3 regions of the Bradyrhizobium sp. AUGA SZCCT0431 genome follow, and region 3 is predicted to be linked to each of the others. Evidence: predicted binding sites of a transcription regulator. Region 3 holds the regulator's gene; each other region holds the start of a gene.
The links. The regulator PhoB, encoded in region 3, activates phosphate uptake and scavenging genes when phosphate is short. The targets are predictions, from matches to a motif close to TGTCATNNANCTGTCAT.

Region 1: JQ567_RS03250 (YbhN family protein) is a predicted target of PhoB. The motif match lies at 9,084-9,100, and genes of this name have one in related genera.
Region 2: ppk2 (polyphosphate kinase 2) is a predicted target of PhoB. The motif match lies at 8,427-8,443, and genes of this name have one in related genera.

Annotation. Positions count from the first base shown of each region.
Region 1 covers NZ_JAFCLR010000003.1:8,534-18,850, forward strand. Annotated here, with positions in the region: gene JQ567_RS03205 (FAD-binding oxidoreductase) at 1-968, opposite strand, end outside; gene JQ567_RS03210 (histidine phosphatase family protein) at 1,063-1,614, shown strand; gene JQ567_RS03215 (universal stress protein) at 1,711-2,136, shown strand; gene JQ567_RS03220 (DUF1127 domain-containing protein) at 2,224-2,460, opposite strand; gene JQ567_RS03225 (PLP-dependent aminotransferase family protein) at 2,643-3,986, shown strand; gene JQ567_RS03230 (YdcF family protein) at 4,003-4,590, opposite strand; gene JQ567_RS03235 (hypothetical protein) at 4,696-5,304, opposite strand; gene JQ567_RS03240 (hypothetical protein) at 5,374-5,808, shown strand; gene JQ567_RS03245 (EAL domain-containing protein) at 5,824-8,226, opposite strand; gene JQ567_RS03250 (YbhN family protein) at 9,252-10,317, shown strand, end outside.
Region 2 covers NZ_JAFCLR010000045.1:23,472-33,788, forward strand. Annotated here, with positions in the region: gene JQ567_RS31620 (DUF6869 domain-containing protein) at 1-592, opposite strand, end outside; gene ruvB (Holliday junction branch migration DNA helicase RuvB) at 780-1,829, opposite strand; gene JQ567_RS31630 (hypothetical protein) at 1,826-2,380, opposite strand; gene JQ567_RS31635 (NIPSNAP family protein) at 2,377-2,694, opposite strand; gene ruvA (Holliday junction branch migration protein RuvA) at 2,720-3,337, opposite strand; gene ruvC (crossover junction endodeoxyribonuclease RuvC) at 3,334-3,861, opposite strand; gene JQ567_RS31650 (YebC/PmpR family DNA-binding transcriptional regulator) at 4,071-4,817, opposite strand; gene JQ567_RS31655 (methyl-accepting chemotaxis protein) at 5,035-6,813, shown strand; gene JQ567_RS31660 (methyl-accepting chemotaxis protein) at 6,967-8,391, shown strand; gene ppk2 (polyphosphate kinase 2) at 8,508-9,428, shown strand; gene JQ567_RS31670 (hypothetical protein) at 9,458-10,099, opposite strand; gene JQ567_RS31675 (TIGR00282 family metallophosphoesterase) at 10,121-10,317, opposite strand, start outside.
Region 3 covers NZ_JAFCLR010000008.1:144,969-155,285, reverse strand. Annotated here, with positions in the region: gene apaG (Co2+/Mg2+ efflux protein ApaG) at 1-342, shown strand, start outside; gene JQ567_RS09855 (Hsp33 family molecular chaperone) at 1,279-2,292, opposite strand; gene argF (ornithine carbamoyltransferase) at 2,488-3,414, opposite strand; gene JQ567_RS09845 (aspartate aminotransferase family protein) at 3,414-4,619, opposite strand; gene JQ567_RS09840 (GcrA family cell cycle regulator) at 5,188-5,697, shown strand; gene phoB (phosphate regulon transcriptional regulator PhoB) at 5,858-6,559, opposite strand; gene phoU (phosphate signaling complex protein PhoU) at 6,647-7,363, opposite strand; gene pstB (phosphate ABC transporter ATP-binding protein PstB) at 7,387-8,208, opposite strand; gene pstA (phosphate ABC transporter permease PstA) at 8,205-9,050, opposite strand; gene pstC (phosphate ABC transporter permease subunit PstC) at 9,055-10,053, opposite strand; gene pstS (phosphate ABC transporter substrate-binding protein PstS) at 10,268-10,317, opposite strand, start outside.

The DNA.
Region 1 (10,317 bases), on a different contig from region 3:
GGAAAAATGGTGGAGATTCGCTGCTGGATGGTCGCGCCGAAGCGCCGCGGCCGCGCGTCCCAGGTCGTTTCCGGACTGGCCCACATCAGGCGGTCGCCCTCCACGATCCGGAAATGATCGATGCCGTCGCTGTCGCAAACAGATCCCTGAAAGGTGATGGCGTCAGTGAGGCGCGCGCCGAGCGGTTCGGTCACGGCGGCATAGCGCCAGACCGGCAGCAGCGTTTCCGACAGCCGCCGCAACGGCGCCCCGAGATGGATGTTGCCGGCCAGCACGATGTGCGATGCGCGAAGCCGCGCCGACGGCGTCACGATGCGCTTGCGAATGCCCGAAGGATCGATGCTGACCACCGGCGTGTCCTCGAAGATACGCGCCCCTGCCCGCCTTGCGAGCGCAGCCAGGCCATGGACATATTTGCGGCCATCGACCTGAAACGCCTTGGGGTAATAGATCCCGTGGAAATAGTGTCCGGTCTTGAGCTGATCGCGCACCCGATCGACCTGCCAGCCCTCGACTTCAGTCTCGAAATCCTCGCTCAGCGTCTGCAGCCGGCTGATCAAGGTTTCACCGGCATCGACATTGGAGACTTCCAGCGCCCCCTCGGTCAGCGCAATGCCCGGCATCGCCTCTTCGCTCGCCACGGCGCGAATGTAATCAGCGCCCTCCTTCGACAGCGCCCAGAGCTCGCGGGCATCCTCAAGGCCGACGCGCTCGATCAACTCGCCGATCGGAAGGCTATAGCCCGGCATGACGGTGCCGAGCTGGTTGCCGGACGCGTTCCAGCCGACGTGCCGGCCCTCGAGCACGGCAACGCTGGCGCCAAGACGCGCGGCCTCCAGCGCCACGGTCAGGCCGGCGAGGCCTGCTCCGACCACGCAGATATCGACATCGAGGTCGAACGACAGGCGCGAGCGAAACGGCGCGTCGTCGTCCTGACCGTTGGTCGCACTTGTGAAAGTCTCTGCCATGGCGTTTTCTTACGGACCGCTGCGGCGCTTGTCACCTTGTCCTGGGCATGAGCCTGTAGATTAATTCAGGCCGAAACGAATCGAGATTGCGCCCATGCGCCGTTTGATGCTGCTGCGTCACGCCAAGACCGAACACGACGCGCCCTCGGGGCACGACCAGGACCGCCGTCTCGACGACCGCGGCCGGCTGGACGCCGCCGCCATCGGTGGCTGGATCGGCCGGCACCTCCCCCTCCCCGACACGGTCCTGATCTCGACCGCGGTGCGGACGCTGCAGACCTGGGAGATCGTCCGGCAGGCGATGCAGGATGCGGCCAAGGATTTCGTCCCGCCGCAGGTCGAGTTCCTGGCCGAACTCTACGGCGCCGACCCGACGCATCTCCTGCAGATCATCCGCATGGCCGAAGCCACCGATCCGAAGCGGTTGATGGTGATCGGCCACAATCCCGGCATGCATGAACTGGCGCTTGCGCTGTCCGGCAGCGGCGATGCGGCCGCGAAGAAAGCACTCGAGCACAATCTGCCGACCAGCGGCCTTGCGATCCTCGATTTTGCGAGCAAGGACTGGAACGAGGTGGCGTTTCGCCGCGGCACACTGGTGCGCTTCACCAGCCCGAAATTGCTGAAGCAGACGTCGGACGACTAGCCCAAAGATAAAATTGCGAAAACAACCCCATGCAAAGTAGGCCGGGCGGACATCCCGGCGCCGTCATGCTAGGCTCGTGGCTGACAGGAGGCGCGGATGTTCAAATCCATTCTGGTGCCGCTCGATCTCGCCGACACCGATCTGGCCAAGCCCGCGATCGCAACGGCGGCAACGCTGTCACAGACCTGGAACGGTACGGTGCGGCTGCTCAACGTCATGCCGATGACGCCGGTGATGCTGGCGGAATATGTACCGGCCGATTTCGACGCCCAGCAGCGCCAGACCTCGGAAGAAGCGCTCGCGATCGTGGCGCAGGAATCCGGCATCGAGGCGTCGCGCATTTCCGCTGTGGTGCGGCAAGGCGGTATCTATCACGAGATCCTGGAAGAGGCCGCAGCAATCAAGGCCGATTTGATTGTGATGACGTCGCATCGGCCGGCGATGCGGACCTATTTTCTCGGCTCCAATGCCGGCCATGTGGTGCGCTATGCCAAATGCTCGGTGCTGGTGGTCCGGCACTGACGGAGCACGATACCCGATCACGGTGCAGCCCGGTCGACCGACCGGGCTGCATGTGTTTTTATCGTGCAGGTCGAGGCGCGCGGGCCCTTACCGAAGCCGCCCGAGTTCGGGATCGACATGACCCCAAACCGCGTGCTCGATGTGGCTGCGTGTTATTCCGATATCGCGGAGCTCACGATCGTCCAGCTGCCGTAGCGCTTTGACCGCCGCCCGGCGATCCAGATACGCGACGATTGCATGCGCCCAAATCCCGAGCCGGCGGAAAAATCCACCCGAGCTAAGGGAAATTGCAGGCTGGGCTGCGGCTTGGGACATCGTGGTCATTGGTCTTCTCCAGTTGGCTTTCACGCGGCAAGGCGATGCCGCCGACGCAATCGCTGGGAATCAGCGGCAGCGCCTTTGGGTCTGATTGTTTGCACTCTCCTCAGTGCAATCTCAGGCTTGATAGGTTCAAAATGATCCGGTACATTCCTCGGTGCAAGTAAAACATTGCTCTCGGTGCAATTATGTCAAAGTTCGAATATCTCAGGCTTGCCGATGCCGTTGCCTCCGAGATCGCCAATGGCGGGCTCAAACCGGGCGATCGCCTGCCGCCGCAGCGCAGTTTTGCCTATGAGCGCAAGATCGCCGTCTCCACCGCGAGCCGCGTCTACACGGAATTGTTACGCCGCGGCCTCGTGATCGGCGAAGTCGGACGCGGCACGTTCATTTCCGGACAGGCGCCCCGTGCGATCACCACGCTGACCGAACCACGCGGCGCCCGCATCGATCTGGAAGTCAATTATCCGCTGCTGCCGACGCAATCGGCCCTGATTGCGAAAAGCCTTGAGGGACTGGAGCGGCCGGAAGCCCTCGAAATCGCGTTGCGGCAAGGCACCAGCGCCGGCACGCAAGCGGCAAGAAATATCGCAGCTGATTTCCTTTCCCAAAACGGCTGGTCGGCGCGCGCGGAGCAGATCGTCTTCACCGCCAACGGCCGGCAATGCATCGCCGCCGCCTTGGCCGCGATCGTACCGGCCGGCGGCCGTTGCGGCGTGGAGGCCCTGACCTATCCTTTCATCAAGGGCATCGCCGCCCGGATCGGCGTGACACTGGTGCCACTGACGATGGACGAGCACGGCGTGCGTCCCGACGCCGTGCAAAAGGCCCACCGTGAAGCGCATCTGTCGGCGCTGTACATCCAGCCGACGGTTCAGAATCCATTGGGCATGACCATGCCGGCCTCGCGCCGCACCGAGTTGCTGCGCGTCGTCGAGAAACTCGATCTCACCATCATCGAAGATGCGGTCTATGGATTCCTCGACGACGAGGCTCCGCTGGCAGCACTGGCGCCCGATCGCTGCGTCGTGCTCGACAGTCTTTCCAAGAAGGTCGCGCCGGGTCTGGCGCTCGGCTTCATCGTTCCGCCGCCACGTTTGCGCGAGAGCATCATGGCATCGGTTCGTTCCGGCGGATGGACGGCGTCGGGATACGCCTTCGCGGCCGCGCAACGCATGATGGCCGACGGCACCGCGTCCGAACTCGTCAGACTAAAGCGCATCGATGCGCAGCGGCGTCAGCACATTGCCGCAGAACGGCTGGCTGGCTTCGAGCTGCAGGCCAACCCGAAATCCTACCATCTGTGGCTGACGCTGCCGCCCCACTGGCGGTCGCAGACTTTCGTCGCCGCAGCAGCCCGCCGGGACATCGCGTTGACACCCTCGTCGACCTTTGCGGTGAGCCCCGGACATGCGCCGAACGCAATAAGGCTGGCGCTGGCCGCGCCGCCCGTCGACCAGCTTGATACGGCGCTGCGGACACTGGCGGGAATGCTGCGCGCGAGCGAAGAAGATTTCGAATCGACCGAATAGACCGGCTGCCCTCACCTCACGGCCACTCGGCGATAAAGCCTTTCGCCTTGTACGGCTCGATCTTGTCCCATTCACAGAGCATGCGGCGCCTGAATTCGGGATCGGTGTGCCAGAGCGACCGCGGCGTCGCAAAGCTGTCGACCGTGACCAGCATTTTCTCCACTTCCGGCCAGTGCCGGTGCAGCGTCATCGGATAACGGCGCGCGGTCCAGGTATTGCCGAGACAAATCACGCTGCGAACATGCGCAAGCCCCAGCGCGGCGTCGAGGACCGGGAGCGAGAAGATCACGTTCTCGCCGGTGTTCATCGCGCGATCTTCCCGCAGGATCCGCCCGGGCGGGATGCCGCGTGCGATCATCGCATCGGCAATGATTTCGCATTCCGAGCGTTCCGATCCCGGCGTTATCCCCCCGCTGACGATCGAGCAGCGAAAGTACCCGTCGCGCCACAGCCTGAAAGCCTCATCGACGCGCTCCCTGACATCGACGCGGGTGCCGAACACGAACAGCAGATCGGCTGGCTTCAGCGGCGTGCTGATCAAATGCTGCGCATTGATGGCGGCAATCTCGGCCTCGCTCGGCAATCGCGTGCTTCGATCCGTCACTTCATGCTCGCAGCAATGCTCATCCAACCGCGGGGAACGCATTGGCACGATGCCGCATGCGGCGCGCTTCGCGAAGTCACGTTTGATTGCGCTTGATTGCGCAAGCTACGGCAGCAACGCTTTCGGCAAATGATCGAAGTCGTAAGCGCGCGGCCGGTTGCGCTTGATGAAGCCGCCGATCTGCCAGCTGAACAGCGCGACGAAGCCAACCAGAAACAACGCGCCGTACCATTCACCGGTCGCGAACGCGCGCATCAGAAGGCCGGCCATCGCGATGCCGAGCAACGTCACCATCGCAAGGGCCGCGGCGTAGGTGATCCGTCCGATACCGGCGATCAACGCGGCCTTGCTGCCCGCCTTCGCCATACGCCGATGCAACTCGGTGATGAAGGCACGATAGTCGCGATCCTGCGGCACCATCAGCGAGACGGTTTGCCAGGTGGTCGAGAGAATGGTGATGCGTCCACCATCCCTGCCCTGGAGGTCGGCGCGGAAACGGCGGGACTGCATCGACGACGGCTTGTAACTGAGGCGGATCGCCGCGATGTCGGCATAACCCCAGACACCGGACTTGCCCGAAATATGCCAGGACAAGCCGGCATCGGTCAGCTTGAATTCATGCGCCGATCCGATCAGCGACGCCTTGTAGACGTAGCGGGTCTCGGGCGCGCTCTCGCCCGATGTCTCCGTCCTGTTGGGTAACGAGGTTGGCAATTGAAAAATCCCGGTAGCGGCTGAGCGCGCAGCTTGCGCGGCCAACCGGCTTTACCTTACAAGCAGGCCATGGCCGAGACGACCTATTTTCCGCGACGCCTGATTCTGGCCGGCGCGATGATATCCGGGGTGCTGCTGGCGCTTGCCGTTCACATGCTCGGCGCGCGCTACGGGCTCGACCTCGGCGGCCTGTGGCGATCCGATACCCGCGAATTCATGCCCGCGGGCGCGGCCATTGCGTGGTGGCTGATTGCGAGCGTCGGTTTTTGCGGCGGCTATTTCACCGCCAATCTGATGCACAGTGCGGTGTCCGGCCAAATCCCGCAGCGGATGCGCCAGTTCCTGATCGCGGTCGGCGTCCTGATCCTGGCCGGCGCCGGCCAGGCAGCCTCCGCGCCGAGCCCGATCCCGACGATTTCGGGCGTGCTTTCGGGTCTTGCGGCGTTATGCCTCGGCGCCGTGATGGCGTTCTGCGGCGCGCATTTCGCGCTGCGTAAGGCGTAACTTCAAACTCGCGAACTAAGCGACGATGCGCGCGCGCGGCTTCGACAGCATCGCGGCCACCTCGGCGGCGGGACGCGGCTTGCTGAACAGATAGCCCTGGGCCTGCGTGCATCCTTCGCGGCGCAGCAGATCGAACTGGGCCTCCGTCTCGACGCCCTCCGCCGTGGTGACGATCCCGAGACTCTTGCCCAATCCGGTCACGGCGCGGACGATGGCCATGGAATCGTCGCGCGTGGCCAGTTCAGTGACGAACGAACGGTCGATCTTGATCTTGTCGAACGGGAAACTGCGCAGATAGCTCAGCGACGAATAGCCCGTTCCGAAGTCGTCGAGCGAGATCCTGACGCCAAAGCCGCGAAGCTCGTGCAGAACCGCAAGCGTCGCCTCGCTGTTCTGCAACAGCACCGATTCCGTGATCTCCAGTTCGAGGCGATGCGCCGGAAGTCCGGCGGCCTGCAACGCTGACTTGACGGACAGGATCAGGTTCGGATTCTTGAACTGCACCGGCGAAAGATTGACGGCGACGGTGATATCCTCGGACCAGCCTGCGGCGTCAATGCAGGCCTGCCGAAGCACCCAATCCCCGAGCGGGATGATCAGGCCGGTTTCCTCCGCCAGCGGAATGAAATTCACCGGCGCAATCATGCCGCGCAGCGAATGGTTCCAGCGTACGAGGGCCTCGAATGCGACGACGCTGTCGGTGGCGACGTCGCGGATCGGTTGGTAATAGACCTCGAACTCGTCGCGCTGCAGCGCCGCGCGCAAATCCAGTTCCAGAATGCGCCGCGCCTGGGCGCGGGCATCCATTCCGCTCTCGAAGAAGCGATAAGTTCCGCGGCCGTCGGCCTTGGCGCGATAGAGCGCGAGATCGGCTTTCTTCAGCAGTTCATCGGGGTTCTTGCCGTCCTCGGGCGCCAGCGAGATGCCGATGCTGACGCCGACGACGAGCTGGTGGCCTCCGATATCGTAGGGCTCCCCGATCTTCTCGACGATGTGGCTGGCAAGCAAGGCCACCGCCGACGGATCGCAGTCGCTGCAGAACTGCACGACCGCGAATTCGTCGCCGCCAAGTCTTGCCACCGTGTCGTGCTCGGTGACGCATTCGCCGAGCCGGCGGGCGACTTCCCTCAGCAGCGCGTCGCCGACCGGATGGCCGAGCGAGTCGTTGATTTCCTTGAAATGATCGAGATCGAGGCAGAATATCGCGAGCTGATCGCTGCGCTTGACGAGGCGTAGCGCCTTTTCAAGCTGCTCGCGGAACAGCGTCCGGTTCGGCAGGTTGGTGAGCGCGTCATGGCGCGCCATATGGGTGATCTGCTCCTGCGCCGCCTGCCATTCAGTGATGTCCTCGAAGGTCGCGACCCAACCACCGCCCTCTTTGGGCTGATCGACCACGCGGATCGAACGTCCGTTGCGGGTGACGACCCGGGTCAGGCTCTCGCCGGCTTTCGCCGCGGTCAACACAATGTTGAAGAATTCATCGGGATCGCCGTCCCATTTTCCGATCGATTTCTGATCCCGGAGAACGTCGACCAACAAACGGCCCTGCAGGGGCATATTGGTCCGATCCATCATCTCGCTGTAGCGCTCGTTGAACAGCATGATGCGGCCGTCCGCATCGAACATGCAAAGTCCCTGCGACATGTTTGTGATAGCCGAGTCGAGCAGGACTTTCTGCTGATGCAGTTCGCTGCTTGAGCGGCGATCGAGCAACGCCGCCAAGAACGATATGCCGAGAATGGCGAATGCCGCCACCGCGGTCAGAAAGGAAAGCGCGGCCGGCGAGATCGTCAATTCGTCGGTGACGAGGGTCGGATCGGCAACAAGCGTCACCGCGCCCATCGCCGTGAAATGGTGGGAAACGATCGCGATCGTCAGCAGGCCCGTGGCGGCCAAGGTATGTTTGCGGTCATCCCGGCGCGCGGCGACAACGAGCGCCAAGCCTGCGAATATGCTCCCGAACACAACGGATGCCAGCACGATGCCGGGTGACCAGACGATGCGCGCCGGAAGCTCGAGCGCCATCATGCCGGTGTAGTGCATCGCTGCGACGCCAGCGCCTACAATCGCGCCGCCCATCGCAAGCGTCGACCGGCGGTCGTTGAGCAAGGCAACGCTGAGCCCGACCGCCGCGATCGAGACCGCAAAAATCAGCGACAGCAGGGTGACCGGAATATTGTATCCGGCCCCCGCCCCGGGATCGTAGGCGAGCATCGCCACGAAATGGGTGGCCCAGATTCCGCAGCCGCCGACCGCAGCATCAAGACCGACCCAGATCGCGCGGGTGCGGCCATGTGAAGCCCGGGCGCGATGAAACAGGCTGATCGCTACCGCGCTGGCGAGCCAGCAAATGATGCCGCCAAGAACGACCAGCCGCAAATCATGCTCGGTGACGAGGCAATTCAGAACTTGATACATCACAGACCCCTGCTATCGGTCTGTAATGACGACGCTAATGGTGCATTTGGGGTAACCGACCCGGTTTCGTCTGCTTCGATGGTGAATAAATGCTTGGCGTCCTCGCGTGCCGGTTGCGGGTTCCCGCGGTTACCCGGTGATTCCCGCGATCGACTGAAACGACGAACCGGCGAGGTGATTCCCAAGCGGTGAGTACCCGCACCGGCAGTGGCACGCCGGCCAGAATCGCAGCCACGGACGCAAGAACGCGCGCGATTTTCACGCGCGGCGTTTTGCCTCAATGGACCAGACAAATCTGCTCTCGGCCCGCAGACCAACCGTGGGCTCCGCCAGCGCGTGGTCGCGCGGCAGCTTCCACACCCGGACGGCGATAGCGAGATCTCGTCAGGCGCAGCGGCGCAGGCGACATGGCTCAGCGTTGCATCCAGCACGGCCGCGACCTCGCCCCCGACTTCGTCGGCCTTCTGGATGATGCCGTCGATCGACGGGCAATTGACCGCCTTGCCCATCGGTCACCCGCAGCGGAAGCACCTTTCCGGGCATGCGTCTGTTTGGTCGAGATGACACAAAAAGCCCCGTTTAAGCTGCTTTTCGGCCGCGTTCTCGGGCGTCTTCGGCGGCGACGCTTTCACGAGTTGTCTCTCAGCGTAATATTAGATGTCCGCAATTCGGGATGAACAAGCCGTTCATGGTTCGTGATGCCTCCGAATAACCGTCCCTCGGCTTGGGAATGCGAAACCGCGGCCCCTCCTCAAGCCGATCTACGCAGGGCGGCCCCGGCAACAGCGAAACGGCGCTTACAAGAGAGCGTCGGGAACACCTTTAGCCGCGACTCACAATCGTTAACGCGGCAGCATATGTAGGACGTATGACAGGGTTGCCGAACGAACGCAGAAGCTAGGCTTGTCAAGGGCTGCACAACCGTTCGATTTTGGCTTATGTGTCTCCGCGCACGGTGCGTCTGACCGTCCCTGTCGGCCCTTTTGACAGGTTTTTCTTTTTTTGCCGTCCCGCCGGGAGGATGAATGCATCGGCTGCTGACCACGCTTGGGCGTGGCTTCAAGGAGAAGATCGGCTGGAAACGGCTAGGGATCGCTGCGAGTCTCCTTATCATCATTCTTGCGGTCACCCATCTGGTTCACACCCTGAAGGGTGTCGATACCGCGATCATTCTGACCGCGCTGACGGAGATCGCGCCGCATCGGATCGCGCTGGCTGCGCTGTGCGTGGTAGGCGCGTTCTGCACGCTGACCTTCTATGATTTCTTTGCGCTGCGAACCATCGGCAAGACGCACGTGCCCTATCGCATCGCCGCGCTGTCGAGTTTCACCAGCTACACCATCGGCCACAACATCGGCGCCACCGTCTTTACCGGCGGCGCGATCCGTTTCCGGATCTATTCCGACTACGGCCTGACCGCGATCGATGTCGCCAAAATCTGCTTCCTCTCGGGCCTGACCTTCTGGCTCGGCAATCTGTTCGTGCTCGGCATGGGCATGGCGTGGCATCCGGAGGCGGCGACGGCCATGGATCTGCTGCCGCCTTCAGTGAACCGTCTGATCGCGCTCGGCTGCCTCGCCGGCATCGGAGCCTATTTCCTCTGGCTGGTGATGGGCGAGAACCGCCGCGAACTCGGCCAGAACGGCTGGAAGGTGGTGCTGCCCTCGGCGCGGCTGACGCTGCTGCAGGTCATGATCGGCGTGGTCGATCTCGGGTTCTGCGCGCTGGCGATGTATCTGTTGATGCCGACGCAGCCCCATATCGATTTCGTTTCGCTGGCGGTGGTCTTCATCCTCGCAACGCTCCTCGGCTTCGCCAGCCATGCGCCGGGCAGCATCGGCGTGTTCGACGCCGCGATGCTGGTGGCGCTGCCGCAGTTCGGCAAGGAGCAATTGCTGGCAACCCTGGTGGTGTTCCGGATCCTGTATTTCCTGATTCCCTTCGGCATCTCGATCTGGATCATGGGCGCGCGCGAACTCTGGCTGAGCGTGGTGCAGCCCTGGCAGGAACGCCGCAGGCTCGCGCAGGCCAGCCGCCAGATGAACGAACAGCCCCGCACGGCGGAGGTCCCGGTCAGGCAGCCGCTCAAGC
Region 2 (10,317 bases), on a different contig from region 3:
TCGCAAAGAAATTGTCATCGCGGTTGCGGTCGGATTTTGAATGTTGCTCGACCCAGGCGCGAGCCAACTCCGGCAGCGTCATGGCTTCGCAATCGAGCGGCTGTTTTGGGGTCCGTCGCGCGATGTCGTCGGCCTTCCAGCCCTTGAGGTCGGCGACCGCCAGGATGCGTTGCTTCAACGGCTCGTTTGGACCGAGCAGAATGCCGCCGAGCAGCCAGCGCAGCCGGGCGTTATCCTTCGCCTCGGCCTCGATCCGGTCGATCACGCTTTCGCCGTGGGCATACATCAGCGACATCATGAACTTTTCATTGAGCTGCATCACGGTCGGCTTGTCGGATTCACTGCGCAGCACTTCAAGCGCAAGATCGAGCGCGCGATCCGGCTTGCGGTGCGGCAGATGATCGAAATAGAGCTTGGCCGCCCAGGCGCCGGAGGTCTGGTCGCGCTTGCTCAGCCGCTGCAGCACAGCCCACAATGAGGCCAGTTCGTCGACAGGCATCGCGTTGAGGAAGGTGTCGGTATCGTCGGGCGTGCCCAGTTCCGGCGCCGCCGCGACAACGGCCAGCACCTTGGCGTCTTCGGTCGATTTCATCTGGCACTCCACGGCAAAAACAGCCGGTCCCGCGCGATGCGCGCGCCGCCGGCTTGTTGATATTCTCTGTTAGTGCGTGATTGGGCCGATCCGGTTCGAACGAGCATAATCCGGAAAAGTGGGGACCGGTTTTCCCTCGCGACAAACGCAAGGCGTTTGCGCGGAGATTATGCTCAAATCAAAGAGTTCAGTCGTCGCTGTCGCCACCGCCGAACAAGCCGAACTGCGCCGGATCGCGGGCGGGTTCGGCGAGGCCGAGATGTTTGAAGGCGTGCGAGGTCAACAGCCGGCCGCGCGGGGTGCGCTGCAGGTAACCACACTGGATCAGGAACGGCTCGATGATGTCCTCGATCGCATCGCGCGGCTCCGACAGCGCCGCCGCCATGGTCTCGACGCCGACCGGACCGCCGCCATAGTTCAGCGCGATGGTCGAGAGATAGCGCCGGTCCATCGCATCGAGGCCGGCGGCATCGACTTCCAGCGCGCTCAGCGCATGGTCGGCGATGGCGCGGTCGACAGAGCTGGCATCCGCGGCGGACGCAAAATCCCGCACCCGGCGCAGCAGCCGACCGGCGATGCGCGGCGTGCCGCGGGCGCGGCGCGCGATCTCGTTGGCGCCGTCAGGCGTCATGCCGATGTTGAGCACACGGGCGCCGCGGGTGACAATCTTCTCCAGCTCTTCCACGGTGTAGAAATTCAGCCGCACCGGAATGCCGAAGCGGTCGCGCAGCGGATTGGTGAGCAGGCCCGCGCGCGTCGTGGCGCCGACGAGGGTGAATTTCGCCAGCTCGATTTTTACCGATCGCGCCGCCGGCCCCTCACCGATGATGAGATCGAGCTGAAAGTCCTCCATCGCAGGATAGAGCACTTCCTCCACCGCCGGGCTGAGGCGATGGATTTCGTCGATGAACAGCACGTCGCGCTCTTCGAGATTGGTCAGCAGCGCTGCGAGGTCGCCGGCCTTGGCGATCACGGGACCGGAAGTGGCGCGAAAGCCGACGCCGAGTTCGCGCGCCACGATCTGCGCCAGCGTGGTCTTGCCGAGGCCGGGAGGGCCGACGAACAGCACGTGATCGAGTGCCTCGCCGCGCTTGCGCGCCGCCTCGATGAAGATCGAAAGGTTCTTGCGCGCCTGCGCCTGGCCTACGAATTCGGACAGCAATTGCGGACGCAGCGCGGTGTCGCCGACATCGTCGCTGCGGCGTTCGGGGGTGACGATGCGGGAGGGCGTGTTCATGCGGCAGTTCTAGCACGATGCAGGGGTTTCGCGAGCCACCAGCACAGGCTGGCCGGAATGACCGCCAGCACAGCGAGGATCGCTGACAGCGACAGCGCCTGTCGTGCAGACCGGACGTCCGGCAAGATCACGGCCGATGATTCCGAGGGCACCATGAAGGTGCCGAATACGACGAAACCGGCGACGGCAATGGCCGCAGCGAGCCACGCCATCCAGATCATGTTGATACCGCCATAGACCGCAGCCAATGCGAATATCAGGCCGGCAGCAACCGATGGCAGAAACGCCGCGAGCATCGTGACAAGGGCAAGCAGCACGATCGCGACAGAGGCCAGGGTGCGCAGCGCTTCGAGTTCGAGAAGTGCGAGAAACATCTGCAGCAGCGCGGCTCCGAATGCGACCACGATCAATGAAATCAGCGCCGCAATCGTCAGCGGTCCTGCAACGGAGAAAATCAGGACGATGCCGATCGCGCGCGCGAAACGCCCGGCAACGGCGCCTGCCGAATAGTCGCGACGTTCGGCTGTGACGTTGCGGGAGGGCGTGTTCATGCGGCCGTTTTCGGAAACAATGGCCGGAAAAACGACCGTTCATAACGGATGAAGCAGCGCGTCCGCTGTGCGAAGGCGACCGCCTTCTGGCAGTCGGGATCGGTGCTGGCATCCTTGCGGTATTGTTCGTAGGCCGCGAGGCTTGGAAAGCTGAACATCGCCAACGCGACGTCGCTCTCGCCTTCGGATGGCAGAAAGTAGCCGTGATGGACGCCGCCGAACCGCGGCAGCAGCTCAAGCCACATCGCGCCGTAAGCCTCGAAGTCGGCGAGCTTGTCCGGATCGAGCTGGTAACGCAGATAACACGTAATCATTTTGTAATACTCCAGCTCAGTTCACTCACTTCGCGAGTTCCTTCAGCCCCAGCCGAATGAGCTGCGCGGTCTCGGCATTCTCGCCGGCGCTGCGCGAGGCGGAGGCGATCGCCGCCGCCGCCTGCGGCTGACCATAGCCGAGATTGACCAGCGCCGAGATCGCGTCGGTGACCGGGCGCGGCGCGCGGTCATTGTCGATGGCCCCGGAGAGATGCACCAGCGCCGGATCGACGTTGGCGAATGCCGGCGCCTTGTCCTTCAATTCGGTGACGATGCGTTCGGCGACTTTCGGCCCGACGCCGGGCGTGCGCGTCACCGCGGCCTTGTCGCGCAGCGCGATCGCATTCGCAAGCTCGGCCGGCGGCAGCGTCGAGAGCACTGCCAGCGCCACCTTGGCGCCGACGCCCTGCACGGTCTGCAGCAGGCGGAACCATTCGCGCTCGATGTCGCCGCGGAAACCAAAAAGCTTGATCTGGTCTTCGCGCACATAGGTCTCGATCGAGAGCACCGCGGCCTCGCCGGGCGCGGGAAGCGCCTGCAGCGTGCGCGACGAGCAATGCACCTGATAGCCGACGCCGCCGACGTCGAGGATCACGTAGTCCTCGCCGTAGGAGTCGATCAGGCCTTTCAGTTTACCGATCATAGGCCTGCCACCTTCAGCCGCAGCGCCGTGCCGGCGCGGTGATGGGCGTGCGTGATCGCGATCGCCAGCGCGTCGGCGGCGTCGGCGGATTTCGGCTCGGCCTTCGGCAGCAGGATCTTGAGCATGACAGCGATCTGGTTCTTGTCGGCATGACCGGCGCCGACCACGGTCTTCTTGACCTGGTTGGGCGCGTATTCGGCAACCGATATGCCGAACATCGCCGGCCCCAGCATGGCGACGCCGCGCGCCTGCCCGAGTTTTAGCGTCGCGACGCCGTCCTTGTTCACAAAGGTCTGTTCGACCGCAGCCTCCATGGGGCTGTAGTCGCCGAGCACGGCGGCGAGGCCTTCGTGGATCGCGAGCAGCCGGCTCGCCAGCGGCAGATCGTCCGGCGGCTCTACCGAGCCGCAGCCGATGAAGGTCAGCCGGTTACCCTCGGTCTCGATCACGCCCCAGCCGGTGCGGCGCAGGCCGGGGTCGATGCCGATAATCCGGACGGGTTGGCGAATCGGAGGAGATGTCATGGCCTGTGATAACGCCAGAGCACCGTGAACGAAACATAAAGAGAACAGTCATCCCCTGCCGTGGCGGCAAGACCCGCGTTGTCATCCCCGCGAAGGCGGGGATCCAGTATTCCAGAGACGGCTGTGAAAGAGCCGAGAGGCCGCGGCGTACTGGATCGCCCGGTCAAGGCCGGGCGACGACCGTTGAAAATGGGGCGGCAATCGAGATGCTACCCGCCCATCTTCGCCATCAGCGCGTCCGAGACCTCGAAATTGGCGTAGACGTTCTGCACGTCGTCGTGCTCGTTCAAATGGTCGATCAGCTTGAGCAGCTTCTCGCCGGTCTCATCGTCGACCGGCACTGTGTTCTGCGGCTTCCAGGTCAGCGCTGCCTTGCGGGCCTCGCCGAATTTCGCTTCCAGCGCCTTGGCGACCTCGCGAAACGTTTCCTTGGAGGCATAGATTTCGTGGCCGTTCTCGCTCGAAATCACGTCGTCGGCGCCGGCTTCGATCGCCGCATCCAGCATCGCATCGTCGGAGGCGACCTTGGCGTCGTATTCAATGATGCCGGTGTGATCGAACATGAAGGAAACCGATCCGGTTTCGCCGAGGTTGCCGCCGGACTTGGTGAAGTAGGAGCGGATATCGGAGGCCGCGCGGTTGCGGTTGTCGGTCAGCGCCTCGACGATCACGGCGACGCCGCCGGGGCCATAGCCCTCGTAGCGGATCTCGTCATAATTCTCGCCCTCGCCGCCGCTCGCCTTCTTCACGGCGCGCTCAATCGAATCCTTCGACATGTTTTCCTGGCGAGCGGAAATGATCGCCGCGCGCAGCCGGGCGTTCATCGCCGGATCGGGCTGGCCCATCTTGGCCGCGACCGTGATTTCCCGCGCCAGCTTGCCGAACAGTTTCGACTTCTGGGCATCCTGCCGCCCCTTGCGGTGCATGATGTTCTTGAATTGGGAATGGCCGGCCATGCGGGGTCTCTTGGATTCGTTCGTGAGCGGATTGGATGAAAACGCGGCCTTATAGGCCGACAACCGGCCAAAATCAAAGATTCACGGCCGTTTTGGTACTTAAGTAGTGCCCGTATGCCGGAATATCAGGCAGTTGTTAACCATGACTTCATGCCCGGATGAGAGGATGCGCCGCACCTACTCAACTTTTAAGAGACCCCAACCGTTAAGAGAGCCCATGGCGTTCGGTTTGTTTCGAAAGCGAGTGCCGGAGGCGGCCGCGCCTGCCGTTGAACCCAAGAATCCGGTAGCTAATCCGGGTGCGGTTCCGACGGCAGCAGCCGCGACCGACGGCACCCCTGAAGGCGATTCGGCCAAGGAAATCCTTGAACTGCTGGAACTCGAACTCGGCGGCATGATCCGCCAGCTCGAGCGCGCGGCCCATTCGGTCGCCGGCGGCGCCGAGGCCACCGCGGCGACGCTGACCACCATCCGCCACCGCACCGATGCCCTGACCGGCCGCACCACCGCAGCCCAGAGCACCGCAACCACTTTCGCGCAGGCCGCCGACAAATTCACCCATTCGGCCCAGGGCATCGGCGAGCAGGTGCGCGATGCCGGCAAGCTCGCCGACCAGGCCAGCGAGGCCGCACGCGAAGCCAGCGCCAATGTGGACCGCTTACGCGAATCGTCCGCGGCGATCGGCAATGTCGTCAATCTGATCGCGCAGATCGCAAGGCAGACCACGCTGCTGGCGCTCAATTCCACCATCGAGGCCGCACGTGCCGGCGAAGCCGGGCGCGGTTTTGCGGTCGTCGCCACCGAGGTAAAGGCGCTCGCGGTGCAGACCCAGAACGCCACCGAGGAAATCACCAAGAAGATCGAAGCGCTGCAGCGCGACGCCGCCGGCTCGGTCGACGCCGTGCATCGGATTTCGCAGGCGATCGAATTGATCCGGCCGGTGTTCGACAACGTCAACGGCGCAGTTGCCGAGCAAAGCCAGACCACCGGCGAAATGTCCGACAATGCCGCCTCCGCCTCGCGCTTCATCGTCTCGGTCGGCGAAAGCGCCACCGAGATCGATATTGCGACCAAGGAAGCCGAAGCCCATGGCGAAAGCGTCGCCAATGCCGGCCGCGCGGTCACGACCTTTGCGCAGAAGCTCAAATCGCGCTGCGCGGTGCTGCTGCGCCAAAGCGAGCGCCAGGGCCAGCGCAAACAGGAAAAGCTGCCCTGCAGCCTCAAGGTCGAAATCCAGACCCCGCGCGGCCTGATCACCGCAACGGTTTACGAGATTTCGATCGACGGCATTCTGATCAGCGGTCCCGACGCGGAAAAGTTGGCGCCAAACCAAAGCCTCGACGCCACGCTGCCGGATATCGGCGCCTGCAAAATTCGCGTCAGTGAACGTTCCAAGGCCGGCGCGCAGGCGCAGTTCGAGCGGCCGGATGCCGCTTTGCGCGAGGCGATCGAAGACAAATTGTGGGCGATCCACGACGAGAACACCGAGTTCGTCACCCGCGCCATGGAAGCAGGCGCGGCGCTGACCAGGATTTTCGAGCAGGGCGTCGCCAGCGGCGCGATCTCGATGGAAGACATGTTCGACACCAACTATGTCGAAATATCAGGCAGCAACCCGATGCAGTACCGCACCAAAATTCTGGACTGGGCTGACCGCGCGCTGCCGCCGTTCCAGGAGGCCTTCCTCGCCAGGGACAAGCGCATGGCGTTCTGCGCGATGATCGACACCAACGGCTATCTGCCGGTTCACAACAAGATCTATTCACACCCGCAGCGGCCCGGCGACGTCACCTGGAACACCGCCAACAGCCGCAACCGCCGCATCTTCAACGATCCCGCGGGCCTTGCCGCCGGCCGCAACCAGCGCGCCTATCTGGTGCAGAGCTACGCCCGCGACATGGGCAACGGCAACACCGTGATGATGCGCGAGATCGACGTGCCGATCCGCGTCAAGGGCCGGCACTGGGGCGGCTTCCGGACGGCCTACAGGCTCTAGAGCCTTTGGTTTCCGATGGACATGCTTCGCTGGAAAACGCTCTAGTTCGCTCTCAGGCAAGACTGCAAGGCGCGAATCGCGTTCTAGACTTGGAATTGGAATGCGCTCGCCGCGGTGGGCCGATCATCGGCTCTGACTGGAGAAAGCTCGAGCATGTCCTTTGTGCAGCGTGCAGTCCTGGACACTCAATCCAACCACACACTGGCCGAACGGCTCATTGACCAGCTCGCCGACCGCATCGGCGGGCTCGGCGTGGAGCTTGCCGATATCGCCGGCAACGTCCAGGAGGTCGCAAGCCGCGTCGCGAACCAGTCGGACCGGTTCCACCACTTGCAGAAGACGGCCCAGACGATGGTCTCGGCCAACCGCGACATCGCCAATGCATCGCAGGCGGTGCAATCGACCACGTCCGCAGCCGTCGTTGAGATCGTTCAGTCGCGCAGCGCGGTGGATACGGCCGTCAATCACATCGCCGAACTCGTCGAAGCGGTCGGCCGCATCGAGGCCCGGCTCAGCGCCGTCGGCTCGGCCCTGTCGCAGGTTGCAAAAGTTTCCGGCTCGATCGAGGCGATTGCGAAGCAGACTAACCTTTTGGCGCTCAATGCCACGATCGAGGCGGCGCGCGCCGGAACCGCCGGCCGCGGCTTTGCCGTGGTCGCGAACGAAGTGAAGAGCCTGGCGGAAGGAACTCGCCAGGCCACGCAGCAGATTTCCGATACCATGCGCGATCTCGACGGCCAGATCGGCAGCCTGATCGGCGAGAGCAGCGACGCCTCGCTCCGCGCCAAGAGCGCTGGTGAAGGCGCACAGCAGATCAGCGGCATCATCGCGCGCGTGCATCAGGGCATCGCGTCCGTAGGCCACGAGATCGACGGCGTCGCCAAAGCCGCGACGTCCAATCTCGGCCATTGCGACCGCGTGATCGAGGAACTCGGCCAGCTTGCCCAAGGCGTCGATTTGTCTTCCAGCGAGCTGAAGCAGGCCGACGGACGGGTGGCGAAACTGCTCGAACTGTCGGAAGGCCTGATCGTGCTGATCGCCGACAGCGGCGTCGAGACGGCGGATGCGCCGTTGATCCGCGTGGTGATGGATACCGCAAAGCAGATTTCCGACGCGTTTGAGGCCGCCGTCGCGTGCGGCGAGATCACGGTCGATCAGTTGATGGACGAGAAATACCGCGAAATATCCGGTACTGATCCGAAGCAATATCTGACCGACTATGTCGCCTTCACCGACCGCGTCCTGCCTTCCATCCAGGATCCGATCCAGAAGAGCGATCCGCGCATCGTGTTCTGCGTCGCCTGGGCCAAGGGCGGCTATCTGCCGACCCACAATCCGAACTACCGCCTGCCGCAGGGGCCCGATCCCGTCTGGAACAACGCCAATTGCCGCAACCGCCGCCTGTTCAGCGATCGCGCGGTGAAGAAGGTGGCCGCGAGCACAAAACCGTTCCTGCTGCAGACCTATCGCCGCGACATGGGCGGCGGCAATTTCGTGCTGATGAAAGACCTCTCCTCGCCCATCCACGTGCGCGGCAGCCATTGGGGCGCTTTCCGCATGGGCTTCCGGCAATCCTGAACGACAGACGTCAAAACGCTTTGCCCGGCGTGCACTGTCACACCACTGACATGCGCATTTGAAACTAACGGTGATGCCGTGCATTTCCTTTGCGCTTCCCTGGGCGGAGTATCTCGATGACCGAAAAACCACTCAATGGCTCGATCCATGATCGCATCCACGCGGAAATGATGGACAGTTTCGACGAGGAACTGGAACTAGAGATCGACGACGATCGCCTCGACGCACTGACCAACGAATTCGAGGGCCATACGTCAGAGGAAACCGTCGACCGAAGGCTTTATTTCAAGGAACTGTTCCGCCTGCAGGGCGAGCTGGTGAAGCTGCAAAGCTGGGTGCAGCACCAGAAGCTGAAAGTGGTCGTGATCTTCGAGGGACGCGATTCCGCCGGCAAGGGCGGCGTCATCAAGCGCATCACGCAGCGGCTGAACCCGCGGGTCTGCCGCGTCGCCGCACTGCCGGCGCCGAACGAGCGCGAACGCACCCAATGGTATTTCCAGCGTTACGTCTCGCATCTGCCGGCCGGCGGCGAGATCGTGCTGTTCGACCGCAGCTGGTACAACCGCGCCGGCGTCGAGCGCGTGATGGGATTTTGCAGCGAAGCCGACGTCGAGGAGTTTTTCCGCTCGGTGCCGGAATTCGAACGCATGCTGGTGCGCTCCGGCATCATCCTGATCAAATACTGGTTCTCGATCACCGACGAGGTACAGCATCTGCGTTTCACGATGCGGATCCACGATCCCCTGAAGCAGTGGAAGCTGAGCCCGATGGACGTGGAAGCGCGCAGCCGCTGGGAGCAATACACCAAGGCCAAGGAAGCGATGCTGGAGCGCACCCATATTGCCGAAGCGCCGTGGCACCTGGTCGAGGCCGTCGACAAGAAGAAGGCGCGGCTGAACTGCATCGCCCATCTGCTTGAACAGATTCCCTACAACGAGGTCCCGCAGGCCCCCGTCATCCTGCCAGCGCGCGTGCGCAATCCGGATTACCAGCGCGGTCCGGTCCCGGCGGAGATGTACGTGCCGGCGCGCTACTGAGCGCGTAGCCAATGTAGCAGGCCGCGCAGCTAGCGCAGGCCTGCGGGCAATTCGAAGCCCTTGTACTCGCGCAGCAGCATCGCCTTGAGCACCGGCGTTTCCGGCTTGGCGTCGGGCCCGGGCACCGGATTGCTGTCCGCCTTGATGAAATCCGGCGGCGTCCCCGGCAATTTGTAGAGATTGAAGCCGTTCCGCCGCACCGCGAAATCGGCCTGCAGATAGCCGTCCGCCATCATGGTGCCGGCAGGCGCGAGGTAGAAGCCGTCCTCACGATAGGGCCCGAGCATCGAATAGGTCTTCGAGCCTTTCCGGACGCCGCTGAGCTGGCTGCTCAACCTGACCAATTCGGTTTCGCGGCCGTCGATGTTCACATAGACCCGGCGCAGCGGGAGCTCGGCCGAGTCCTGCGTCACCACGCTGACGAGCACGAGCACATGCTTGGCGAGCGCGCGGTATTCTTCCGCACTGGAAGCCCAGGAGAAATCCACCGAGGATCCTCTTGCCGCGCCCTTCGGCGCGACCTTCGCCGTGTTGATCGCGGACTTCTCCAGCCGCCCGGTCATGTCTTCCAGCGACACCGGGTTCTGCGATACCGGGCGCTGGGTGAGCTTTTGCGCGGACGCCGGCTGCGACAGCAGCAACGCCAGCAAGACGACTAGAAACCTTTGCATCACACCTTCTCGCACGCCCGTTCAGTGGCCGGTCCAAAATCCCGGCACCGCCGGCTCCAGCCTGCCGCCCGCCCGCACCGGCGCGATTCGCAGCGCCAGCCCGGTGGCATCGTCGGTTTCGACCGCGACGCCGCTTAGTGTCGCCACACCGAACGCCGGTTCGAATCGGCCGGAGGGAATGCCGGTGACGAAGCGGTGCAGCGGCTCTTCCTTCTGCA
Region 3 (10,317 bases):
ATGCCGGAGCGCTCGTCGGTCGATAAGGGCCAGTTTTTCTGGTCCTACACCATCGTCATCACCAATTCCGGCAACGAGACGGTGCAGCTGCGGACGCGGCACTGGATCATCACCGACGCCACCGGCCGCAAACAGGAAGTCCGCGGCGAAGGCGTGGTCGGCGAGCAGCCGGTGCTGGCCCCCGGCGAGCGCTTCGAATACACCTCCGGCGTACCGCTCCCCACCGCGTCCGGCTTCATGACCGGGCGCTATCAGATGGTCAACGAAAGCGGCGAACGTTTTGAAATCGACGTGCCGACATTTTCGCTGGACAGCCCGGATAACAAGCGGGTGTTGAATTAGGGGCGCTTGCGCTCGTCACGCGTCGTCCCGGCGAACGCCGGGACCCATACCGCGTGATCCCTCAATAGAAACACGGTAGCAGAGATCTTCGCAAAACTTCTCCCTGTGGTTATGGGTCCCCCGATGCGCAATTGCGCATCTGAGCTCAAGGCCGGGACGACGGCTGTGTTTGTAGACGCACTGTCCCTCAAACGTGGCTTCGCGTTCTCGCGGCGCATTGCGCCCGAGCTTTGCCAGAAATTCCTTGCCCCCGAATGAGAGGGCGCAGGGAAGACCGGGTGCGCGCTGCACCCGCGGTCTCGCGTGCGGTTTGCACAAAACAAAATGCACACGAGCATACAGGGCAGCGGAGAACACCCGGCCTTCCCTGCGCAGTGGCTTTACGACTTATATCGAGCTCTCCCTGGTGAACGGGCTTTCTTGCCACCATCGCTCCTGATCAGCTTTTGGCCTTTCAGGAACTTGACACCAGCAACGGGGTGTCAGGACCACACGACTTCGCCGTACGCTTCAGCGCCGTTCGTCGCCAGCACTTCAGCGTCCACCGCAACCCGTCCAACGTCCGTGACGACGGCCGACGCCCTTCTGAGTAGGACGGGATGGCGATATATGTGCCCCTGATTTGCTTTCTGGAAAAGCGAAATATTTTTTATTTCAGGGCTTGACACCATTTCCGAAAATCGGAATTTATTTGCCCCGGCTTCCGCCTTCGCTCGTTGAGCTACGGCGGACAGGTCGCCAAGGCTACGCCGGGCGCGGCCGTCGGGTTAATTTGTCGCACTGATTGCCGTGCCTCCGTCATTGCGAGCGCAGCGAAGCAATCCATAGCGCCGCAAGCGGAAGAATGGATTGCTTCGTCGCGGAGCCTGTCATCGGGCGCGCGTTCGCGCGACCCGTTGGCTCCTCGCAATGACGGCGGTAGGCAGAATTGCAACCCTACTCCACACCCGCTTCATCCGGCGTGAATTCATACACCGACGAGCAGAACTCGCAGGTCACCACCACCTTGCCGTCCTTGACCATTTCCGCGCGGTCCTGCGCCTGGAAGCTTTTCAGCATCGATGACACGGCGTCGCGCGAGCAGGAGCATTGTGCACGCAGCGGCAACGGCGCGAACACGCGCACGCCGCGTTCGTGGAACAGGCGATACAATAAGCGCTCGCCCGACAAATCCGGATCGAGCAGTTCGACATCCTCGACGGTCGAGATCAGCGACTGGCCTTCGACCCAGGCGTCGTCTTCGGCCACCGCATGCGTCACGGCGCCTTCCGGCGCATCGCCGGGATCGAGGTCGGCCTGCCGCGCCCGCTCCGGCGCCTGGGGCAGGAATTGCAGCAGCATGCCGCCGGCGCGCCAGCGGTGTTTCGGACCGTCGCCGCTGCCGCGCCATTCCTCGCCGACCGCAAGCCGCACGCGAGTCGGGATCTGCTCGGAGCGCAGGAAATATTCATGCGCGGCGTCTTCGAGATTGCCGCCTTCCAGCGCCACCAGGCCCTGATAGCGGCTCATGTCCGCGCCCTGGTCGATGGTCATCGCCAGATGACCGTTGCCGAGCAGCGCGCCGGAATCACGGTAGGATTCTTCGCCCTCCTTCAGCCGCGTCGCATCGAAGCGCGCATAGGCGCGCAGCCGATCCGGCAGCTGGAAATCCACGATCAGGAACGACACCGGACCGTCGGTCTGGGTCTGCAGGATGAAGCGGCCGTCGAACTTCAGGGACGAGCCGAGCAGCGTCGCCAGCACGATGGCCTCGCCGAGCAGCTTGCAGACCGGGGCCGGGTAATCGTGCTTGGTCAGGATGTCGTCGAGCGCCGGGCCGAGCCGGGTCAGCCGTCCGCGCAGGTCGAGCGCATTGACCTCGAACGGCAGCGCCGCATCGTCGATGGGAACCGCCGATGGCGCGCGGATCGGCGCTGTGGGCGTGATTTTGATGTCGGGGGATTGAGTCATGGCGCTTTATCTGGGGTCGAAGAGGGTGAATCGAAAGGGGTATTACGTCGTCCCGGCGAAGGCCGGGACCCATAACCACCGGCGGTAATTGTTTTACACGCTGATCGTTATCTTCCTTTTTCGACAATCAGGGCCGCGGCGTATGGGTCCCGGATCGCGCTGCGCTTGTCCGGGACGACAGCTATGTTGGGGCCCCTACGCCACTTCGTTAAAACACCAGGCCAGAATGCCCTTTTGCGCATGCAGGCGGTTTTCGGCTTCGTCGAACACCACCGATTGCGGGCCGTCGATCACCTCGTCGGTGACCTCGTCGCCGCGATGGGCCGGCAGGCAGTGCATGAACAGCGCGTCGGGCTTGGCCAGCGACATCAGCTGGGCGTTGACCTGGTAGGGCTTGAGCACGTTGTGGCGATGTTCGCCGTCCTTGTCGCCCATCGACACCCAGGTGTCGGTCACGACGCAATCGGCGCCGGCGACGGCGGCTTCCGGGTCGTTGCCGAGCACGATCGGCGCCTGCGTCGCCTTGATCCAGTCCTTCATCGCCTTGTTCGGCGCGAGCTGCGGCGGGGTCGCCACGTTCAGTTTGAACTTCAGGCGCTCCGCCGCATGCGCCCATGACGCCAGCACGTTGTTGTCATCGCCGGTCCAGGCCACGGTGCGGCCCTCGATCGAGCCGCGATGCTCCTCGAACGTCATCAGGTCAGCCATCACCTGGCAGGGATGCGAGCGCCGGGTGAGCCCGTTGATGACGGGCACGGTGGCGTTGGCGGCAAGCTCCAGCAGCGCATCGTGGTTGAGGATGCGGATCATGATCGCATCGACGTAACGCGACAGCACGCGCGCGGTATCGGCGATGGTCTCGCCGCGGCCGAGCTGCATTTCCGCGCCGGTCAGCATGATGGCCTCGCCGCCGAGCTGGCGCATGCCGACGTCGAACGAGACCCGGGTGCGGGTCGACGGCCGTTCGAAGATCATCGCCAGCGTCTTGCCCTCGAGCGGCTTTCTGGGCGTCTCATGCGCCTTCAGCTTCGCCTTCATGGCGACGCTCAGGTCCAGCATGTTGCGCAATTCCTTCGGCGGCAGCTCGCTGATATCGAGGAAGTGACGTAGGGACTTGCTCATCACCCCGCCGCCTTCTTCTTGTCGCCTGACAGCGCGATGCAGGCGCGTTCGAGGCTTTGGACGGATTGCTCGATCTCGGATTCGGAAACGATCAGAGGCGCGAGGAAACGGACGACATTGTCGCCGGCGCCGACCGTCAGCAGCTTCTGGTCGCGCAGCGCGGCAACGAGATCGCCCGAGGGCACCACGGCCTTGACGCCGATCAGCAGCCCTTCGCCGCGCACTTCCGCGAGCACGGAAGGATAGCGATCGACCACGGAGGCGAGCTTCTGTTTCAGCAGCAGCGACACTTTCCGCACGTGGTCGAAGAAGCCGGGTTTGAGCATCACGTCGAGCACCGCGTTGGCGGAGGCGATCGCCAGCGGGTTGCCGCCGAAGGTCGAGCCGTGCGAGCCCGGCGTCATGCCGGAAGCCGCCTCTGCCGTGGCGAGACAGGCGCCGATCGGAAAGCCGCCGCCGAGCGCTTTTGCCAGCGACATGATGTCGGGCGTGACGCCGAGGCGCTTGTAGGCAAAGAGATCGCCGGTGCGGCCCATGCCGGTCTGCACCTCGTCGAAGATCAGCAGCAGGCCCTTGTCGTCGCACAATTGGCGCAACGCCTTGTAGAACGCATGCGGCGCGCTGCGGACACCGCCCTCGCCCTGCACCGGCTCGATCAGGATGGCGGCGGTCTGCGGCCCGATCGCCTTCTTGACCGCTTCGAGATCGCCATGCGCGACCTGGTCGAAGCCGTCCAGCGGCGGACCGAAGCCTTCCAGATATTTGGCTGAGCCGGTCGCCGCCAGCGTGCCCAGCGTGCGGCCGTGGAACGCGCCTTCGAAGGTGACGAGGCGATAGCGCTCGGGATGTCCCTTGGCGGCGTGATAGCGGCGCGCGACCTTGATCGCGCATTCCATCGCTTCCGCGCCGGAATTACAGAAGAACACCAGATCGGCAAAGCTCTGCTCGCACAACCTTGCTGCAAGCTTGTCGCCGTCCGGGCTCCTGAACAGGTTCGACATGTGCCAGAGTTTGGTGGCCTGCTCCTGCAAGGCCGCGACCAGATGCGGATGGCAATGGCCGAGCGCATTCACCGCCACACCCGAGGTGAAGTCGAGATAGCGCTCGCCGGACGTCGAGATCAGCCACGCGCCTTCGCCGCGTTCGAAACCGAGATCGACTCTCGCGAATACGGGAAGCAGATGCGACGGGGCGCTGTTGGTCATGGCTATCACTGACGGTTAGAGACCGGCCACATAGCGTGCATTGGCGCGAACGCGGCACAGCCGGTCTTGCGAAAACAAAACGTGCCGCCTTTTCGGGGCGGCACGTGGCAGGCATTCTATGCGGGCTTTGGACCGTGTCAACACGCCGAAATCCTCTTGTTTTGAGCATGATCTCCGGGCAAGCGCTTTGCGCTTGTCCCGAGGGAAAACCGGCGTCCACTTTTCCGGATCATGCTCGAACCGCTTTCCTGCGGTGCAAGATAAAGCAATCCGTAGCATTCCGGTGCCGTGGAAAACTCCAATTGCAATGCATAAATACCGGAACATGTGGACGCACGGACGCGGACTCTTGCGCCAGAGTCCCGCCATATTGTAGCGTCTGGGCTGTCGGGTACGACATCTCGTGCGGAAGTACTGACCCCTAGAGTCCATTTTGTGAGGCGTAAACGTTCGGGCGGCTTTTTGCGCCCGGCGAGGGCTAAGGGATTCTGCCCGCTGGGATTTTTGAGAATTGGCATCGCCAGCGCTGCCCCCGGATTGGCCGGCTCTGTGCGAAGGGAAGAATGCGATGACGGTATTGACCTGGTCCGACGAGCGCGTCGAGCAGCTTAAAAAGCTCTGGGAGGGCGGACTTTCCGCCAGCCAGATCGCCGCGGAACTCGGAAATGTGACGCGAAATGCAGTGATCGGCAAAGTGCACCGGCTGGGTCTTTCCGGCCGTGCCAAGAGCCCCTCCTCGGCCGCGCCGCGTCAGCGCAAGGCGCGCCCCGCCCAGCAGATGATGCGGGTGGCGCGCCCGGTGTCGCGCGGCAACACCGCGCTGGCCCACGCCTTCGAGGTGGAGATGGAGCCGGATCCGGTCGCCTACGACAATGTGGTGCCGATGAGCCAGCGGTTGACGCTGCTCGAATTGAACGAGGCCACCTGCCACTGGCCGATCGGCGATCCCTCCAGCTCGGAATTCTTTTTCTGCGGCGGCAAGGCGCTCACCAGCCTGCCCTATTGCGCACATCACTCGCGCATCGCCTATCAGCCGGCCTCCGATCGCCGCCGCCCGGCGCCGAAGCCGACCAGGTAAGGGCACGCTCACTGATGTCGTCCCGGCGAAGGCCGGGACCCATAACCACCGATAGCAGTGGTTATGCCTGGCTGGAGCTCCAGCCTTTTTAAAGCAATCAATATTTGTGGTTATGGGTCCCGGCCTTCGCCGGGACGACGCAAACCTGTTTACGCCGCGCCTACTCCACCTTCGCAAACCGGTCATCCAGCGCGTAGCCGGCGCCGCGCACGGTGCGGATCGGGTCCTGTTCGCGGCCGGGATTGAGCAGTTTGCGCAGGCGGCCGATATGCACGTCGACGGTACGCTCGTCGATATAGATGTCGCGGCCCCAGACGCTATCGAGCAGTTGCTCGCGGCTGAACACGCGGCCGGGATGTTCCAGGAAAAACTCCAGCAGGCGATATTCGGTCGGCCCGAGATCGATCGGACGGCCCGAGCGCGCGACGCGGCGTTTCTCGCGGTCGAGCTCGATATCGCCATAGGTCAGCACGGTGGCCAGCCGCTCCGGGCTCGCCCGCCGCAACAGGCCCTTCACCCGCGCCAGCAGCTCCGGCACCGAAAAGGGTTTTACGATGTAGTCGTCGGCGCCGGTCGCCAGCCCCCGCACCCGTTCGCTTTCCTCGCCGCGCGCGGTCAGCATGATGATCGGCAGCGCCTTGGTCTCCGGCCGCGCCCGCAAGCGGCGGCACAGTTCGATGCCGGACAGGCCCGGCAGCATCCAGTCCAGCACGATCAGGTCTGGCACCCGCTCCTTCAGCCTTGTATCGGCGTCGTCACCGCGGGCGACGGTTTCGACCTCATAGCCTTCGGCATCGAGGTTGTAGCGCAGAAGCGTGGTGAGCGCTTCCTCGTCTTCAACCACCAGAATGCGTGCGTTCATCTATGTCAGCCTCTTGTGTTTTGACGCGCTGTCGATACGCGAAAAACGTCTCTCGTTCGGTTGTCCGTTCCGCTACTGGTTCCGCTTCTAGTTTCCTGGCACCGTCGTGGCAAAATTCGTCATGTCGCCCTTCGGGCGCTTGTCGAGGATTTGCTGGCCTTCGATCATGTAGAACACGGTCTCGGCGATGTTGGTGGCGTGGTCGCCGATCCGTTCGATGTTCTTGGCGCAGAACATCAGATGGATGCAGAACGAGATGTTGCGCGGATCTTCCATCATGTAGGTCAGGAGTTCGCGGAACAGCGAGGTGCAGATGGCGTCGACTTCCTCGTCGCCCTTCCAGACCGCCATCGCCGCCGGCAGATCGTGCGACGCGTAGGCGTCGAGCACGGACTTGACCTGCGACTGCACCAGATCGGTCATGTGTTCGAGACCGCGGATCAGTTTCAGCGGCTGGAAATCGTTCTCCAGCGCCGCGACGCGCTTGCCCATGTTCTTGGCGAGGTCGCCGATCCGCTCCAGATCGGTGGCCACCCGCATGGCGCCGACGATCTCGCGCAGGTCGATGGCCATCGGCTGGCGGCGCGCAATCGTCAGCACCGCGCGTTCCTCGATGAGGTGCTGCAGGCGGTCGATCTCGGCGTCGGAGGCGACGACGCGTTTTCCGAGCGCAACATCGCGCCGGATCAGGGCATCGACGGATTCGGTGATCATGCGTTCGGCAAGGCCGCCCATTTCGGCGACCAGGCGGGTCAATTCCTGAAGATCGCTGTCGAACGCCTTCGCGGTATGTTCTGAAGCCATTGTCTTCTCCTCGCGATGTGCGCTTAGCCGAACCGGCCGGTAATGTAATCCTGGGTGCGTCGATCGCTCGGCGAGGTGAAAATCTTGTTGGTGTCGTCGAATTCGACCAGTTCACCGAGATACATGAAGGCGGTCTTGTCCGAGACGCGCGCCGCCTGCTGCATGTTATGGGTCACGATGGCGATGGTGTAGTCCTCCGACAATTCCTGGATCAGTTCCTCGACCTTGGCGGTCGAAATCGGGTCCAGCGCCGAGCAGGGCTCGTCGAACAGGATCACTTCAGGGCGCACCGCCACGGTGCGCGCGATGCAGAGCCGCTGCTGCTGGCCGCCGGACAGGCTGAGGCCCGATGCATTCAGCTTGTCCTTGACCTCGTTCCACAGCGCACCACCACGCAACGCCTTTTCGACGCGGCCGTCCATCTCGGATTTCGAGATCTTCTCATAGAGGCGGATGCCGAAGGCGATGTTTTCGTAGATCGTCATCGGAAACGGCGTCGGCTTCTGGAACACCATGCCGACCCGGGCCCGCAGCAGATTGAGATCGAGCTTGGGGTCGAGGATGTTGGTCTGGTCGAGCATCAATTGCCCGGTCGCCTTCTGGCCCGGATAGAGGTCATACATCCGGTTGAAGATCCGCAGCAGCGTGGACTTGCCGCAGCCGGACGGCCCGATGAAGGCGGTGACGCGGTGGGTGCCGAGCGTGAGGTTGATGTTCTTCAGCGCATGGTGCTCGCCATAGTAGAAATTCAGGCCGCGCGCGGTCACTTTCGGCGGCGCGTCGGGCAAGGCGACCTGCGGAACAGGTCCGTTCGCAGCACTCACGGATACGGAAAGATCGTTCATTTTGCTGTCCTCTCGGCGCCAAGGATGCGCGCGCCAATATTCAGGGCAAGTACGGTCAGGGTGATGAGCAGCGCCCCGCTCCAGGCGAGCTGCTTCCAGTATTCGTAGGGGCTTTGGACGAAGTTGTTGATGGTGACCGGCAGGTTCGCCATCGTCTTGGTGAGGTCGAGGCTGAAGAACTGGTTCGACAGCGCGGTGAACAGCAGCGGCGCGGTTTCGCCGGCGACGCGGGCGGTGGCGAGCAGTACACCGGTGATGAGGCCGGCGCGCGCGGCGCGGTAGGCGATGCGCTTGATCACCAGCGAGCGCGGCAGGCCGAGCGCGGACGCGGCCTCGCGCAACGGATTGGGCACCAGCAGCAACATGTCCTCGGTCGTGCGCACCACCACGGGGATCACGATCACGGCAAGCGCCAGACAGCCGGCAAAGGCCGAGAAGCCGCCCATCGGCACCACGATCGCGCCATAGACGAACAGGCCGATGATGATCGAGGGCGCGCTGAGCAGGATGTCGTTGATGAAACGGATCACCGAGGTCAGCTTGTCGTTCCTGCCGTATTCGGCAAGGTATGTGCCGGCGAACAGGCCGAGCGGCGCGCCGATGCCGACGCCGATCACGGTCATGATGATCGAGCCGACAATCGCGTTCAGCAATCCGCCGTCGGTTGATCCCGGTGGAGGGGTATTCTGCGTGAAGACCGCGAGATTGATCCCGGCGAGGCCGTTAAAGAACAAGGTAAACAGGATCAGCCCCAGCCAGGTGACGCCAAAAACCGCGGCGCCGAGGCACAGGACCTTGACGACGATGTCGACGCGGCGGCGACGGGTATAAATCGGGTTCATGATCTTAATTCCCCGCCTTCTTTTCCAGCCGCATCAGCATTATCCGCGCGGCCGCCAGGACGAAGAACGTCAGCACGAACAATAGCAGCCCCAGCAGGATCAGGCCGGATTGGTGCAAGCCGTCGCTCTCGGCGAATTCGGATGCGATCGCCGCCGAGATCGTAGTGCCCGGAGAAAACACCGAGCCCGTGATCTTGAAGGCGTTGCCGATGATAAACGTCACCGCCATGGTCTCGCCAAGCGCGCGGCCGAGCGCCAGCATGATGCCGCCGATCACGCCGACCTTTGTATAGGGGATCACGACGTTGCGGACGACTTCCCAGGTGGTGCAGCCGACGCCGTAGGCGGCTTCCTTGAGCACCGGCGGCACCGTCTTGAACACGTCGACCGAAATCGCGGTGATGAACGGCAGCACCATGATCGCAAGGATCAGCGACGCGTTGAACAGGCTGAGATAAGACGGCGGACCAGCGAAGATGGTGCCGAGAATCGGGACGCCATCGAACACCTTGATCACAAACGGCTGAAAACTGTCGGCCATGAACGGGCCCAGCACGAAGAACCCCCACATGCCGTAGATGATCGAGGGGATGCCGGCGAGCAATTCCACGGCAATGCCGATCGGGCGACGCAGCCACTGCGGACAAAGCTCGGTGAGGAAGATCGCGATGCCGAGCCCGACTGGGATCGCGATCGTCATCGCGATCACCGAGGTGACCAGCGTGCCATAGATCGGCCCGAGTGCGCCGAGCACCGGCGGATCGTTGGATGGCGCCCAGCGCGAGGTGAACAGGAAGGAGAAGCCATATTCCCTGATCGCCGGCCAGGCGCCCGCGATCAGCGAGACGATGATGCCGCCGAGGATGAGCAGGACCGAGATCGCGCAGGCGCGCGTGATCCAGTAAAATGTCACGTCGCCAAACTTGAAAGCGCTGAGAGCTTTGGCGCGATCGTAAGGTCCGGCAGCTTCCATTATGTCGCTCTGAACCGCCATGTCTGCCACGCCAATCCCCTGTACTGTATAGCCCAACTGCCCTGGTTCCGGCGCCGGTTTTGCACCGGACATTGCCACCAGATTTCCTGGTAGCCGGACCGCCCTGTATTCGCCCTCCAGCCCGGAGGGAAAGACCCAACCCGGAGAGACCGGGTTGGGTAGAGTGGGAGCACGCTCCCGTTGTTCGCCGGGCCGGAACGCGGCCCAGATCTTTGTTCTCGGCTCAGCTCTTGATCTCGGCGGTCCAGGTCTTTTCGATCATCTTGACCACCG